DNA from 3 places in the Streptomyces sp. NPDC058796 genome. Region 2 is predicted to be linked to each of the others. Evidence: riboswitches for the same ligand, from Rfam matches in the RefSeq annotation. Region 2 holds a riboswitch; each other region holds the start of a gene.
What was found. Region 2 has a riboswitch for cobalamin ahead of ACFW47_RS30270 (cobalamin biosynthesis protein). Riboswitches for the same ligand answer to the same signal wherever they lie in the genome.

Region 1 (4,310 bases), on a different contig from region 2:
GACGAGGACCAGGGCGCCCAGGATGACGTGGATGACGCCCCAGCCCGTCAGGCTGAGCTCGTAGACGTAACTGCCGACGCGGGCGTACACGTCGTCCTCGGCGATGGCCGCGATGCCCTGCAGGACGGCGAGGGCGCCGTTCAGCAGCAGCAGTACGCCCGCGAAGACGACGCCGCCGGTCACCCAGCCGCTGGAACGGTCCGCCGACCGCGGGGTGCCGGTGCCGTGCGTCGGCCTGCCGGGAGAAGGTGCGGCGTGCTGGCTCATGAGCGGAGTCCTTTCTGCGTGTCCCCCGTACGGACCTGCGCCCGTCGGCACCGCGAGGCGCCGACAGGTCATTCGAGCCTGCGGCCACCCGCACCGCCCGGCCACGCGGGTCCGCCGGACGGGTGAATCCGGCAGACGCCGCGCCCTGCCGCCCGGTCCCCGGGACGGACGCCGTGCGCGTGCGGGCCCGGGACGCCTCACGTTTACTGAGCCGCACATGCGAACGCTCGTGAGGGACCGGGTGCCGCGGGTGCGGTGGACGGAGGAGGGCCCGTGACGACGCAGCCCGCGCCGGCCAACGCGGTGCCGGGCCGGGCCGAGCAGTCCCTGCGGCGCACCCTGCTCAGCCCCGGCTATCTGCGGCTGTTGCTGCTGTGCGTGCTGCTGGGGGTGCCCATCGCGCTGGCCTGCTTCTTCTTCGTCGGGCTGCAGCACGAACTCCAGCACTGGGTGTGGACGGCGCTGCCCGAGGCGGTGGGGTACGACGCCCCGCCCTGGTGGTGGCCGCTGCCCGCGCTGGTGCTGGCGGGGCTGATCCTGGCGCCGATCGTGACCCGGATGCCGGGCGGCGGCGGTCATCTGCCGGTGAACGGGCTGGGCGGCGCGCCCGTCGGCCCCCGCGCGCTGCCCGGTGCGGTTCTGGCCGCGCTGGCCACGCTGCCCCTGGGGGTGGTACTGGGACCGGAGGCGCCGCTGATGGCCGTGGGCAGCGGGCTCGCCCTCCTGGCGGTGCGGCGGGCGGGCGCGGCCGGGGACCCGAAAGCGAGCGCGGTCCTCGCCACGGCCGGCTCCACCGCAGCGATCTCCACCATTCTCGGCGGCCCGGTGGCCGCGGCCGTGCTGCTCATCGAGGGCGCCGGGCTCGGCGGCGCCCAGCTGGTCACCCTGCTGCTGCCCTGCCTGCTGGCCAGCGCGACGGGCGCCCTGGTCTTCACCGGCTTCGGCCAGTGGACCGGCCTGAAGACCGGCGCCCTCACGCTGCACGACCTGCCGCCGGGCGCCAATCCGGACGCCGGGGACTTCCTCTGGGGCGTCCCCACGGCGGCGCTGATCGCGGTGCTGATCACACTGGCCCGCGCGCTGGGGCGGCGCACGGTCTCCTGGACGCGGGAGCACACGGCCGTCCGGACCGTCGCCTGCGCCACGGCGGTCGGCGTCTGCGTCGCCGCGTACGCCCTGATCACCGGCCGCTCCCCGGCGCAGGCGGCACTGTCCGGGCAGGCCACGCTCGCCGAGCTCGCCGCGCACCCGCACGCCTGGTCGGTGGGCGCGCTGGTGGCGCTGGTCGCGTGCAAGGGGCTGGCCTGGGGCATCGCGCTGGGCAGTCTGCGCGGCGGCCCGATCTTCCCGGCGGTGCTGCTGGGCACGGCGACGGCCCTGGCCTGCTCCGGCCTGCCCGGCTTCGGCACGACGCCGGCCCTCGCCCTCGGCATCTCCGCCGCGGCGGCCGCGGTGACGGGGCTGCCGCTGGCCAGCGCCGTGCTGGCGGTGCTGCTGATGGGCGGCGACGCGCACGACCAGATGCCGCTGATCGTCACCGGGTCGGTGGTCGCCTTCATCGTCGCCCAGGTGGCACACCGGACCGAGCCGGGCGCGGACGGGGGGCCGGCGGCCGGGGCGGTGCGGTGAGGGGGCGGTGGGCCAAGTGGCGCGCGGTGCGGCCCTGGGTGGTGCGGGCCGGGGCCGCGACGGTCGTGGTCACGGCCTATTTCCTCCTCCCCCTCGACCACCTGGGCCCGCAGCGCCCCCTGGTGAGCTGGCTGCTGTTCGCCCTGGTCCTGGCCGTCGTGGCCGTGCTGCTGCTCCGGCAGATCCGGCACGTGCTGGTCGACCGGCCGGACTCCCGTCCCGGGATGGTCCTCTCCCTGCTGATCGTCCTGTCCGTGCACGTCTTCTCCGCCACCTACTACGCCCTCGCCAAGCAGCCCGGTGAGTTCACCGGCCTCCACACCCGCGTCGACGCCCTGTACTTCACCGTCGTCACCCTGGCGACCGTCGGGTACGGCGACATCGCTCCGCGGGGCCAGTCGGCGCGGATCGTGACGGTCCTGCAGATCGCGTACAGCTTCGTGTTCCTGACCGCCGCCGCGACCGCGCTGACGCAGCGGATGCGCGACATGGTGGTGCGGCGCACGGGCCGGGGCCGGTCCGGCTCGCAGGACGGCTGAGGGGTGCGCGCCCGCCGGGCGGGAGGCCCGCTTGTCACCGCCTCGTGGGAGCACTACCGTCGTCACGCCTTGGTGAACGGGAAATCCGGTGTGATGCCGGTGCGGCCCTCGCCACTGTGAATCGGGAAGTCCGGCTCCGGCCCTCGCGGGCAGCCACTGGATCGCTTGCGATCCGGGAAGGCGGAGCACGGGCGGTGGTACCCGTAAGCCAGGAGACCGGCCAAGGCGCGTCGTCCATCCACGAGGTGCTGGAGAGGGTCTGCCGAGTCATGCACATAGCCGAGGGCTTTCTGCCTCCGGCGCACGCGATCGCCTGGGGTGTCGCGTCCGCGCCGTTCGTCGTCCACGGAGTACGGTCACTCACCCGTGAGGTCAGGGAACACCCGGAGAGCACCTTGCTCCTCGGCGCTTCCGGGGCCTTCACGTTCGTCCTGTCGGCCCTGAAACTGCCATCCGTCACCGGGAGTTGCTCCCACCCGACCGGCACCGGTCTGGGCGCGATCCTCTTCCGGCCGCCGGTCATGGCGGTACTGGGCACCATCACCCTGCTCTTCCAGGCGCTGCTGCTCGCGCACGGCGGGCTGACCACGCTCGGCGCCAACGTCTTCTCGATGGCGATCGTCGGCCCCTGGGCCGGGTACGGCGTCTACCGGCTGCTGCGCCGCTGCGACGTGCCGCTGATGGTCACCGTGTTCTGCGGGGCGTTCGTCGCCGACCTGTCCACGTACTGCGTCACCAGCGTGCAGCTGGCGCTGGCCTTCCCCGATCCGGGCAGCGGGTTCCTGGGCTCGCTCGGCAAGTTCGGGTCCGTCTTCGCCGTCACCCAGATCCCGCTGGCGGTGAGCGAGGGCCTGCTCACCGTGATCGTCATGCGGCTGCTGGTGCAGTCCAGCAAGGGGGAACTGACCCGGCTGGGCGTCCTGCTGACGAAGCCGGGGACCGCGGGGTCCGAGGAGACCGAGGGACAGGCGGTGGCCCGATGAGCCGGAACGCCAAGATCAACGCCCTGCTGCTGCTCGCCGTGGCGGCGCTCGCGGTACTGCCGCTGGCGCTGGGACTCGGCGACCACAAGGAGGAGCCGTTCGCCGGGGCCGACGCGGAGGCGGAGACGGCGATCACCGAGATCGAGCCGGAGTACGAGCCGTGGTTCTCGCCGCTGTACGAACCGCCCTCGGGAGAGGTCGAGTCGGCGCTGTTCGCCCTGCAGGCCGCGATCGGCGCGGGCGTGCTGGCGTACTACTTCGGGCTGCGCCGGGGGCGGCGGCAGGGCGCGGAGCGGGCGACGGCGGCTGCTGCTGTACGGGACGCTCCCGAAGGGGACTGAGTGCTGCCGATCGACGCGGCGGCGCACAGCAGTCGCTGGCGTCGCCGTCATCCCGTGGACAAGGCCGTGCTCGGGCTCGGGCTGACCGTGCTGGCGGTCTCGCTGCCGCCCTGGCCGGGTGCGGCGCTGGTGCTGGTCACGGCGCTCGCCGTGCTGCTGGGGCCGGCGGGGGTGCCCGGGCGCAGGCTGTGGCGGGCGTACCGGGTGCCGCTGGGCTTCTGCGTGACGGGGGCGCTGCCGCTGCTCGTTCAGGTCGGCGGTCCGGACAGGTTCCTGACGGCGGCGGACGGCGGACCGGTGCGCGCCGGTGAGCTGCTGCTGCGCACCTCGGCGGCCTCCCTCGGGGTGCTGCTGTTCGCGTTCACCACGCCGATGTCCGACCTGCTGCCCCGGCTGGTGCGGGCCGGGGTGCCGGCGCCGGTGGTGGATGTGGCGCTGGTGACGTACCGCATGAGTTTCCTGCTGCTGGACTCCGTGCGCCGGGTGCGGCAGGCGCAGGCGGCGCGGCTGGGGCACACCACCCGGGCCGCGGCCTGGCGTTCGCTCGGCGG
Region 2 (4,310 bases):
GCGGGAGCTCGGGGACGAGGAGGGAGACGGCCGTGGCGTGCACGGCGTGGGTGTGGACGACGGCGCGGGCGTCGGTGGCTCGGTAGACGGCGAGGTGCATGGGCAGTTCGCTGGTGGGGACGAGGGCTCCGAGCACCTGTCGGCCGTCAAGGTCGACGCCGGTGACGTCCTCGGGGGCCAGACGGTCGTAGGGCACACCCGAAGGGGTGACCAGCACCGTGTCGCCGACGCGTACCGAGACGTTGCCCGAGGTGCCGACCACCAGGCCGTCCGCCACCGTCCGCCGGGCCGTGGCGACGAGCGCCTCCCAGGCCGCCCTCCGGTCCCGTTCCTCTTCCGGTTCCGCTTGTCCCGCCGCCCCTCCGGCCCGCGAATACGTCACAGTCACCGTCTCCTCCCCGCCCGCTCCGGGCCCGTTTGGACCGCCGCCGACCGGCGTCGCGGCGATCCTGCCAGGCACGTCTCCGGAGAGCATCGGGGCGGACACGCGGAGGGAGGCGGTGGCGCCGGTTCCGGTCACCGTGACGCCCTGCTCAGTTCATCTTCCGTTCACCATGGTTACCTACGTTCGTCCAGCCAATGACCTCGAACGATTGCCTGGGTAAATGGAAAGCTTCTCGCTGATCCTCGCGATTGTGGTGGTGACCGCTCTCGCGTTCGATTTCACGAACGGTTTCCACGACACCGCCAACGCGATGGCAACGACCATTTCGACCGGTGCGCTCAAGCCCAAGGTGGCGGTGGCGATGTCCGCCGTCCTCAACCTTGTCGGCGCCTTCCTCTCCGTGGAGGTCGCCAACACGATCTCCAAGGGTCTCGTGGACGAGACCGGCATCCGTCCCGAGGTCATCTTCGCCGCCCTGGTCGGCGCGATCCTCTGGAACCTGCTGACCTGGCTGGTCGGACTCCCGTCCAGCTCCTCCCACGCCCTCATGGGCGGTCTGATCGGTGCCGCGGTCGCTTCGGCGGGCGTCGGCGCGGTCAACGGCGACGCGCTCGTCACCAAGGTGCTGATCCCCGCGATCGCCGCCCCGCTCGTCGCGGGTGTCGCGGCGATGCTCGGCGCGCGCCTGACGTACCGGCTCGGCCGCAAGGCCGACGGCAAGGCCGCCGCGAAGGGCTACCGCGCCGGGCAGATCGCCTCCGCCGGCCTGGTCTCGCTGGCCCACGGCACCAACGACGCCCAGAAGACGATGGGCATCATCACCCTCGCCCTGGTCGCCGGCGGTTCGCTCGCCCCCGACTCCGACCCGCCCATGTGGGTCATCCTGTCCGCGGGCATCGCCATCGCGCTCGGCACCTACCTCGGCGGCTGGCGCATCATCCGCACGATGGGCAAGGGCCTGACCGACCTCCAGCCGCAGCAGGGCTTCGCCGCCCAGACCAGCGCGGCGACGGTCATCCTGGCCTCCTCGCACCTCGGCTTCTCCCTCTCCACCACGCACTCGGTCTCCGGTGCGGTGATGGGCGCGGGCCTCGGCCGCAAGGGCGGTGTGGTCCGCTGGTCCACGGCCACCCGGATGTTCGTCGCCTGGGGTCTGACCCTGCCGGCCGCGGCCCTGGTCGCCGCGATCGCCGAGTGGGTCTGCCGGCTGGGTGACTGGGGCACCGCCCTGGTCGCGGTCTTCCTGGTCGCCTCCAGCGCCGCCATCTGGAAGCTCTCCCGGCGCGAGGTCGTCGACCACACCAACGTCATCGACACCGACGAGGCCGAGCAGTCCGGCGTGGTGACCCAGGCGATGGCCGCCGTGACCCCGCCCCCGGCGGGCGTGACCGAGGAGCCGGCGGCCGCCGTCGCGTCCTCCGCTTCCGAGTCCAAGGCCCCCTCGGCCACCACCACCGTCTGAGCCCGCGCCCCGGGTACGAAGGAAACGAACTCCATGAGCATCGACTGGGCAGCTCTCGGCTCCGTCTTCGGGGTCAGCCTCGTGGCCACCGTGGCCCTGGTGGGCCTGTTCACCCTCGGCATCGCCGGCCTCTCCCGCCAGGAGCGGGCCGCCGCCGAGGGCGGCTCCGCGGGCCTCGCGGTCACCGGCGCGTACGCGTGCTTCGCGGCCTGCGCGGCGGCGGTCGCGTACGGCATCTATCTGATCGTCGCCTGAGCCGGCAGGCAGCGCGGCGCACGCCGTGGTGCGGGGCGCGGGGCGGACCTCGGAGTCCGTCCCGCGCCCCGCTCTTCTCGTTCCCCGCGCACTCGTTCCCCGCGCCCGCGCACTCCGCCCGTGTGTGGGCCTTCGCACACTCCCCCCTCGCAGGTCAACGGCAAGTTGACGGGTGTTCGCGGGGCGTGGTGGACTGCCGGAGCCAATGCGGCGGCTGGAGAGGAAGCCCGGTGTGAATCCGGCGCGGTCCCGCCACTGTGACCGGGGAGTGATCCCCGGGAGCCAGGAACTCCCACCGCCGTTCTCTTCTAACCAGGGCGCGGACACCCTGAGTGAGGACCTATCACCATGCGCGGCTGCCGTTCCAGGCTCACCAGCGACACTCTTCGTCTTCCCCTCCCCGCGGCCGGTTGAGCCGTGCGCGCCGAACGCGTCTTCGCGTACGGCGCCGCCGCCGGCCTCCTCGGTGACCACCTCCTCGGCGACCCGCGCCGCGGACACCCGGTCGCCGCGTTCGGCCGTGCCGCCGGTGCCGTGGAACGGCTGCTGTGGCGTGACCACCGAGGGTGGGGCGCGCTGCACACCGTCGTGTGCGCCGGTGGCGCCGCCGCCCTCGGGCTGGCCGCCGGCCGCGCCGTACGCCACTCCCCCGCCGCCTCCGTCGCGCTGACCGCCGCCGCCACCTGGGCGGTCGTCGGCGGCACTTCGCTCGCCCGCGAGGCGGGCGCCGTCGGCCGTGCCCTGGAGGCCGGTGACGTCGAGGCGGCCCGCGCGCGGCTGCCGCACCTGTGCGGCCGGGACCCGCAGGCGCTGGACGCCGACGGGATCGCCCGGGCGGTCGTGGAGTCCGTCGCGGAGAACACCTCGGACGCGGTGGTGGGTGCCCTGGTGTGGGGCGCGTTGGGCGGGGTGCCCGGACTGCTCGGTTTCCGGGCGGTGAACACCCTGGACGCGATGGTCGGCCACAAGTCGCCCAGGTACCGCCGCTACGGCTGGGCCTCGGCCCGGCTCGACGACCTCGCGGGCTGGCCGGGCGCCCGCCTGACCGCCGTCTTGGCCACCGCGGCCGGCGGCGGTCCCCGGGGCGCCGTACGGGCCTGGCGCGCCGACGCCGCGCAGCATCCGAGCCCCAACGCCGGTCCCGTGGAGGCCTCGTTCGCGGGCGCCCTGGGCGTGCGGCTCGGCGGGACGCTCTCCTACGGCGGGCGGGTCGAGCACCGGCCGGTCCTCAACGGGGCGGCGGGGCGCCCCGTACGGGCCGGTTGCGGCGACATCGAGCGGGCCGTGCGGCTCTCCCGGCGCGTGGGCTGGCTGGCGCTCGGCGCGTGCGCGGGCGCGCGGCTGCTCGTCCGCGGGGTCATCAGGAAGGGACGTACGTCATGAACGGTGGTCTCCTCGTCGCCGGCACCACCTCCGACGCCGGCAAGAGCGTCGTCACCGCCGGGATCTGCCGCTGGCTGGTGCGCCAGGGCGTGAAGGTGGCGCCCTTCAAGGCGCAGAACATGTCCCTCAACTCGTTCGTGACGCGCGAGGGCGCCGAGATCGGGCGGGCGCAGGCCATGCAGGCCCAGGCGTGCCGGGTGGAGCCGACCGCGCAGATGAACCCGGTGCTGCTGAAGCCGGGCGGGGAGCGCAGCAGCCAGGTCGTGCTGCTCGGAAGGCCGGTCGGCGAGATGAGCGCCCGCGGCTACCACGGCGGACGGCAGCAGCGGTTGCTGGGCACCGTGCTGGACTGTCTGGCCGAGCTGCGGGGCACGTATGACGCGGTGATCTGCGAGGGGGCGGGCAGTCCGGCCGAGATCAACCTGCGCCGGACCGACATCGTGAACATGGGGATCGCCCGGGGTGCCGGGCTGCCCGTGCTGGTGGTGGGCGACATCGACCGGGGCGGGGTCTTCGCCTCGTTCTTCGGCACGGTGGCGCTGCTGGCGCCCGAGGACCAGGCGCTGGTCGCCGGGTTCCTCGTCAACAAGTTCCGCGGCGACGTCTCGCTGCTGGAGCCGGGGCTGGAGATGCTGCACGGGCTCACCGGACGGCACACGTACGGCGTCCTGCCCTTCCGGCACGGGCTCGGCATCGACGAGGAGGACGGGCTGCGCGTTTCCCTGCGCGGGACCGTGCGGGAGTCCGTCGTCGCGCCGCCGGTCGGCGAGGACGTGCTGCGGGTCGCCGTCTGCGCCGTGCCGCTCATGTCCAACTTCACGGACG
Region 3 (4,310 bases), on a different contig from region 2:
GGTCGAGCAGGTTCTTGGTGGTGGTCTCGGTGGTCATTACTGGCAGGCCTCGCAGGACTCGGGGTTTTCCAGGGAGCAGGCGACCGCTTCGGGGTCGGGGGTCTGCTGGGCGGGCACGGTGGCCCGGGCGGCGGCGCGGGCGATGCGGGTCGCCGGGCGCGAGCGCAGGTAGTACGTGGTCTTCAGGCCCTGCTTCCAGGCGTACGCGTACATCGAGGAGAGCTTCCCGATGGTCGGCGTCTCCAGGAACAGGTTCAGCGACTGGGCCTGGTCGAGGTACGGGGTGCGGGCGGCGGCCATGTCGATCAGGCCGCGCTGCGGGATCTCCCAGGCGGTGCGGTACAGGGTGCGGACGTCCTCGGGGATCCAGGTGAAGCCCTGCACCGAGCCGCCCGCCTCGCGCAGCGCCTCGCGGGTGCGGCCGTCCCACACGCCGAGCCGCTTGAGGTCGTCCACCAGGTAGGAGTTGACCTGGAGGAACTCGCCGGACAGCGTCTCGCGCTTGAACAGGTTGGACACCTGCGGCTCGATGCACTCGTAGGCGCCCGCGATGGAGGCGATGGTCGCGGTCGGGGCGATCGCCAGGAGCAGGGAGTTGCGCAGTCCGGTGGTGGCCATGCGCTCGCGCAGCGCCGCCCAGCGTTCGGGCCAGGTGTGCTCGACGCCGTAGTGGTCGGGGTGCAGCACGCCCCGGGCGGTGCGGGTCTTCTCCCAGGCCGGCAACGGGCCGCTCCGCTCCGCGAGGTCGGCGGAGGTCTCGTACGCGGCGAGCATGATCCGCTCGGCGATGCGGGTGGACAGGGCCTTCGCCTCGGGGGAGTCGAAGGGCAGCCGGAGCTGGAAGAAGACGTCCTGGAGGCCCATCGCGCCGAGGCCGACCGGACGCCAGCGGGCGTTGGAGCGGCCCGCCTGCTCGGTCGGGTAGAAGTTGATGTCGACGACCCGGTCCAGGAAGGTGACGGCGGTGCGGACGGTGGCGTCCAGCCGCTCCCAGTCGATGCCGCCCCCGGTCACGTCGACGAACGCGCCGAGGTTGACCGAGCCCAGGTTGCAGACCGCCGTCTCGCCGTCGTCCGTGACCTCCAGGATCTCCGTGCAGAGGTTGGAGGAGTGGACGACGTGGCCCGGCTCGGCCGTCTGGTTGGCGGTGCGGTTGGCGGTGTCCTTGAAGGTCATCCAGCCGTTGCCGGTCTGCGCGAGGGTGCGCATCATGCGGCCGTACAGCTCGCGCGCGGGCAGCGTCTTGCGGGCCAGTCCGGCGGCCTCCGCCCTGCGGTAGGCGGCGTCGAACTCCGCGCCCCACAGGTCGACCAGCTCGGGGACGTCGGCCGGGGAGAACAGCGACCAGGGCCCGTCGGCGTCCACCCGGCGCATGAACTCGTCCGGCACCCAGTGCGCGAGGTTCAGGTTGTGCGTGCGGCGGGCGTCCTCGCCGGTGTTGTCCCGCAGCTCCAGGAACTCCTCGACGTCCGCGTGCCAGGTCTCCAGGTAGACCGCCGCCGCGCCCTTGCGCCGGCCGCCCTGGTTCACGGCGGCGACCGAGGCGTCCAGCGTCTTCAGGAACGGGACGATGCCGTTGGAGTGTCCGTTGGTGCCACGGATCAGGGAGCCGCGGGAGCGGATGCGGGAGTAGGCGATGCCGATGCCGCCGGCGTGCTTGGAGAGGTTGGCGACCTGGTGGTAGCGGTCGTAGATGGAGTCCAGCTCGTCCCTGGGGGAGTCCAGGAGGTAGCAGGACGACATCTGGGCGTGCCGGGTGCCGGAGTTGAAGAGGGTGGGGGAGGAGGGCAGGTAGTCGAGGCGGCTCATCAGGCCGTACAGCGCGGCCACCTCGTCCACGGAGCGGGCGGTGTCGTCCTCGGCGAGTCCGGCGGCGACGCGGAGCATGAAGTGCTGGGGGGTCTCGACGACCTGGCGGGTGATCGGGTGCCGGAGCAGGTAGCGGCTGTACACGGTGCGCAGGCCGAAGTAGCCGAAGCGGTCGTCGGCGGCCGGGTCGACCAGCGCGTCCAGGCGCTGCGCGTGCAGCCGTACGAACGCGGCGGTGCGGTCGGCGATCAGGCCCTCGCGGTGGCCGGTGGCGACCGAGCCGCTGAAGGAGGTGACGCCCTGCGAGGCGGCCTCCGCGCGGATGCCGATGGCCAGCAGGCGGGCGGCGAGCCTCGAGTAGACCGGGTCCTCGGAGATGAGCCCCGCCGCCGCCTCGGTGGCGAGCTCGCGCAGCTCGGCCTCGTCCGCGCGGGCGGACCGGCCGCGCAGCGCGGCGGCGGCGACCCGGCCGGGGTCGGCGTCGGGGAGGTCGGCGGTCAGGTCCGTCAGGGTCCGCAGCAGCGCGGCACCGGGTCCGTCGGGTTCACCGGTCGCCGTCACCGGGGTCGCTGAAGCCGGATCGGCTGGCGCGATGGTCACGTGGAGCACTCCCTCGCTCGGCACGGGGCCTGGCGGAGGGCAGGGGCAGCTCACGAGCGCGCACGGCGTCGCGTCCACCGGCCCACTCCACGAGGCCCGGACGTCATGGCGCCCGGGCCAAGGCGGCCGGGCGCACCGTCGGCAGGTCCTCGGACTGGACATGCGTGCGCGCACGTGCGGAGACGTGCGGATGCACGCATGTACACCGTTGCGGGACAGTTCCGGATTCGCACCGGATTCCCCTGCGGCGACAGCGAGCACGAGCATACATCTTGTGCCGGGTGTCGCGAGCACCCCCAGATGTTGTGTCTCGGTGGTGTGTCATGGGACGTCTCGCGCCGGTGTCAGAGCCTCAGTTCGTAGGCGAGGAGGGTGATGTCGTCCAGCTCCGGCAACGGGTTCCAGTCCCGGCCGGGGGCGCGGACGAAGTCCAGCCGCTCGTAGAGCCGGTGGGCGGTGCGCATGGTGCGCTGGGTCGACAGCACGACGCTCGTGCAGGCCTGGACGGCCCGCGCACGGTCGACGCAGGCCCGCACCAGGGCCTCGCCGGCCCCGCGTCCGCGGGCCTCGCGGGCGACGGCGAGCATGCGTATCTCGGCCTCGCCGGGCCGGGCGATGTCGGCCATGGGGCCGCCGGACGGCACGAAGGTCACGCCGCCCAGCACCCGGCCGTCCGCCACGACGGCCAGCACCTCGGCGGCCGCCGCCCGCTTGGCCACGTTCCGCAGCTCGCCGAGGTACGCGTCGCTCTCCCCGAAGTCGAGGAGGCCGTCCTGGAGATAGGCCTGTGCGGTGATCTCGCCGAGGGTCTCGTACTCGTCGGCCGCCGCCCGCCGGATCGTGAAGTCCATGCGGACGAGTGTGCCCGACGGGTACGACAACGGGCCGCCGGATCTCTCCGACGGCCCGTTACTGACCGGAGGTCAGTGCGAGGAGCCCGCCGTGGCCGGCGGCAGCTCCACCTGGACGCCGGGGTCGCCGGCGTCCGCCGTGTAGTCGCTCGGCTTGGTCTCGTCGACGCCGTCGGGCGCCTTGACCGCCCGCAGGACGAAGGTGAGGACCACCGTGACCAGGACGTTCAGCACGAAGGCGGTGAGGCCGATGTAGCCGATCTCGCCGATGCCGGGAATCTCGTCGGACGAGCCGCCGAAGTGCTTCTGCGTCGGCGAGGCGACACCGTAGGCGGCGACCGTGCCGTAGACCATGCCGACCGCCCAGCCGCCGAGCAGCGCCCAGCGGTGGAACCAGCGGGTGAACAGGCCGCCGACCAGGGCCGGGAAGGTCTGCAGGATCCAGATGCCGCCCAGCAGCTGGAAGTTGATCGCGACCGTCTTGTCCATGCCCAGAACGAAGACCAGCGCGCCCACCTTCACCAGCAGGGACGTCAGCTTGGAGACCTTCGTCTCCTGGGCCGGGGTGGCGTCCGGCTTGATGAAGTCCTTGTAGATGTTGCGGGTGAAGAGGTTCGCGGCGGCGATCGACATGATCGCCGCCGGGACCAGCGCACCGATGCCGATCGCCGCGAAGGCCACGCCCGCGAACCAGTCCGGGAACATGTTCTCGAACAGCTGCGGGATCGCCAGCTGCCCGTTCTCCACCGTCACCCCGGCCGCGATCGCCATGAAGCCGAGCAGCGCCAGCAGGCCCAGCATCAGCGAGTACAGCGGCAGGATGGTGGTGTTGCGGCGGATCACCTCACGGCTGCGCGAGGACAGCGTCGCGGTGATCGAGTGCGGGTACATGAAGAGGGCGAGCGCCGAGCCGAGCGCCAGGGTGGCGTACGTCCACTGGCCGCCGTGGTCCGGTATCAGTCCGCCCTTGCCGGCCTCGGTGAACTTGTCGTTCGCCGAGGCGAAGATGTCGTCGAAGCCACCGAGCTTGATCGGGATGTAGATGATGGC

Region 1: it holds a riboswitch for cobalamin, as region 2 does, so the genes downstream of both, ACFW47_RS17500 (energy-coupling factor ABC transporter permease) here and ACFW47_RS30270 (cobalamin biosynthesis protein) in region 2, are expected to answer to the same signal.
Region 3: it holds a riboswitch for cobalamin, as region 2 does, so the genes downstream of both, ACFW47_RS33470 (ribonucleoside-diphosphate reductase subunit alpha) here and ACFW47_RS30270 (cobalamin biosynthesis protein) in region 2, are expected to answer to the same signal.

The regions. Positions count from the first base shown of each region.
Region 1 is NZ_JBHYOP010000006.1:253,267-257,576, forward strand. It holds gene ACFW47_RS17485 (hypothetical protein) at 1-267, opposite strand, end outside; gene ACFW47_RS17490 (chloride channel protein) at 541-1,896, shown strand; gene ACFW47_RS17495 (potassium channel family protein) at 1,893-2,435, shown strand; cobalamin riboswitch at 2,489-2,675, shown strand; gene ACFW47_RS17500 (energy-coupling factor ABC transporter permease) at 2,705-3,418, shown strand; gene ACFW47_RS17505 (energy-coupling factor ABC transporter substrate-binding protein) at 3,415-3,759, shown strand; gene cbiQ (cobalt ECF transporter T component CbiQ) at 3,760-4,310, shown strand, end outside.
Region 2 is NZ_JBHYOP010000014.1:53,506-57,815, forward strand. It holds gene ACFW47_RS30255 (class II aldolase/adducin family protein) at 1-382, opposite strand, end outside; gene ACFW47_RS30260 (anion permease) at 606-1,847, shown strand; gene ACFW47_RS30265 (hypothetical protein) at 1,881-2,102, shown strand; cobalamin riboswitch at 2,275-2,414, shown strand; gene ACFW47_RS30270 (cobalamin biosynthesis protein) at 2,520-3,485, shown strand; gene ACFW47_RS30275 (cobyric acid synthase) at 3,482-4,310, shown strand, end outside.
Region 3 is NZ_JBHYOP010000020.1:42,951-47,260, forward strand. It holds gene ACFW47_RS33465 (ribonucleotide-diphosphate reductase subunit beta) at 1-37, opposite strand, end outside; gene ACFW47_RS33470 (ribonucleoside-diphosphate reductase subunit alpha) at 37-2,409, opposite strand; cobalamin riboswitch at 2,532-2,693, opposite strand; gene ACFW47_RS33475 (GNAT family N-acetyltransferase) at 2,754-3,260, opposite strand; gene mctP (monocarboxylate uptake permease MctP) at 3,333-4,310, opposite strand, start outside.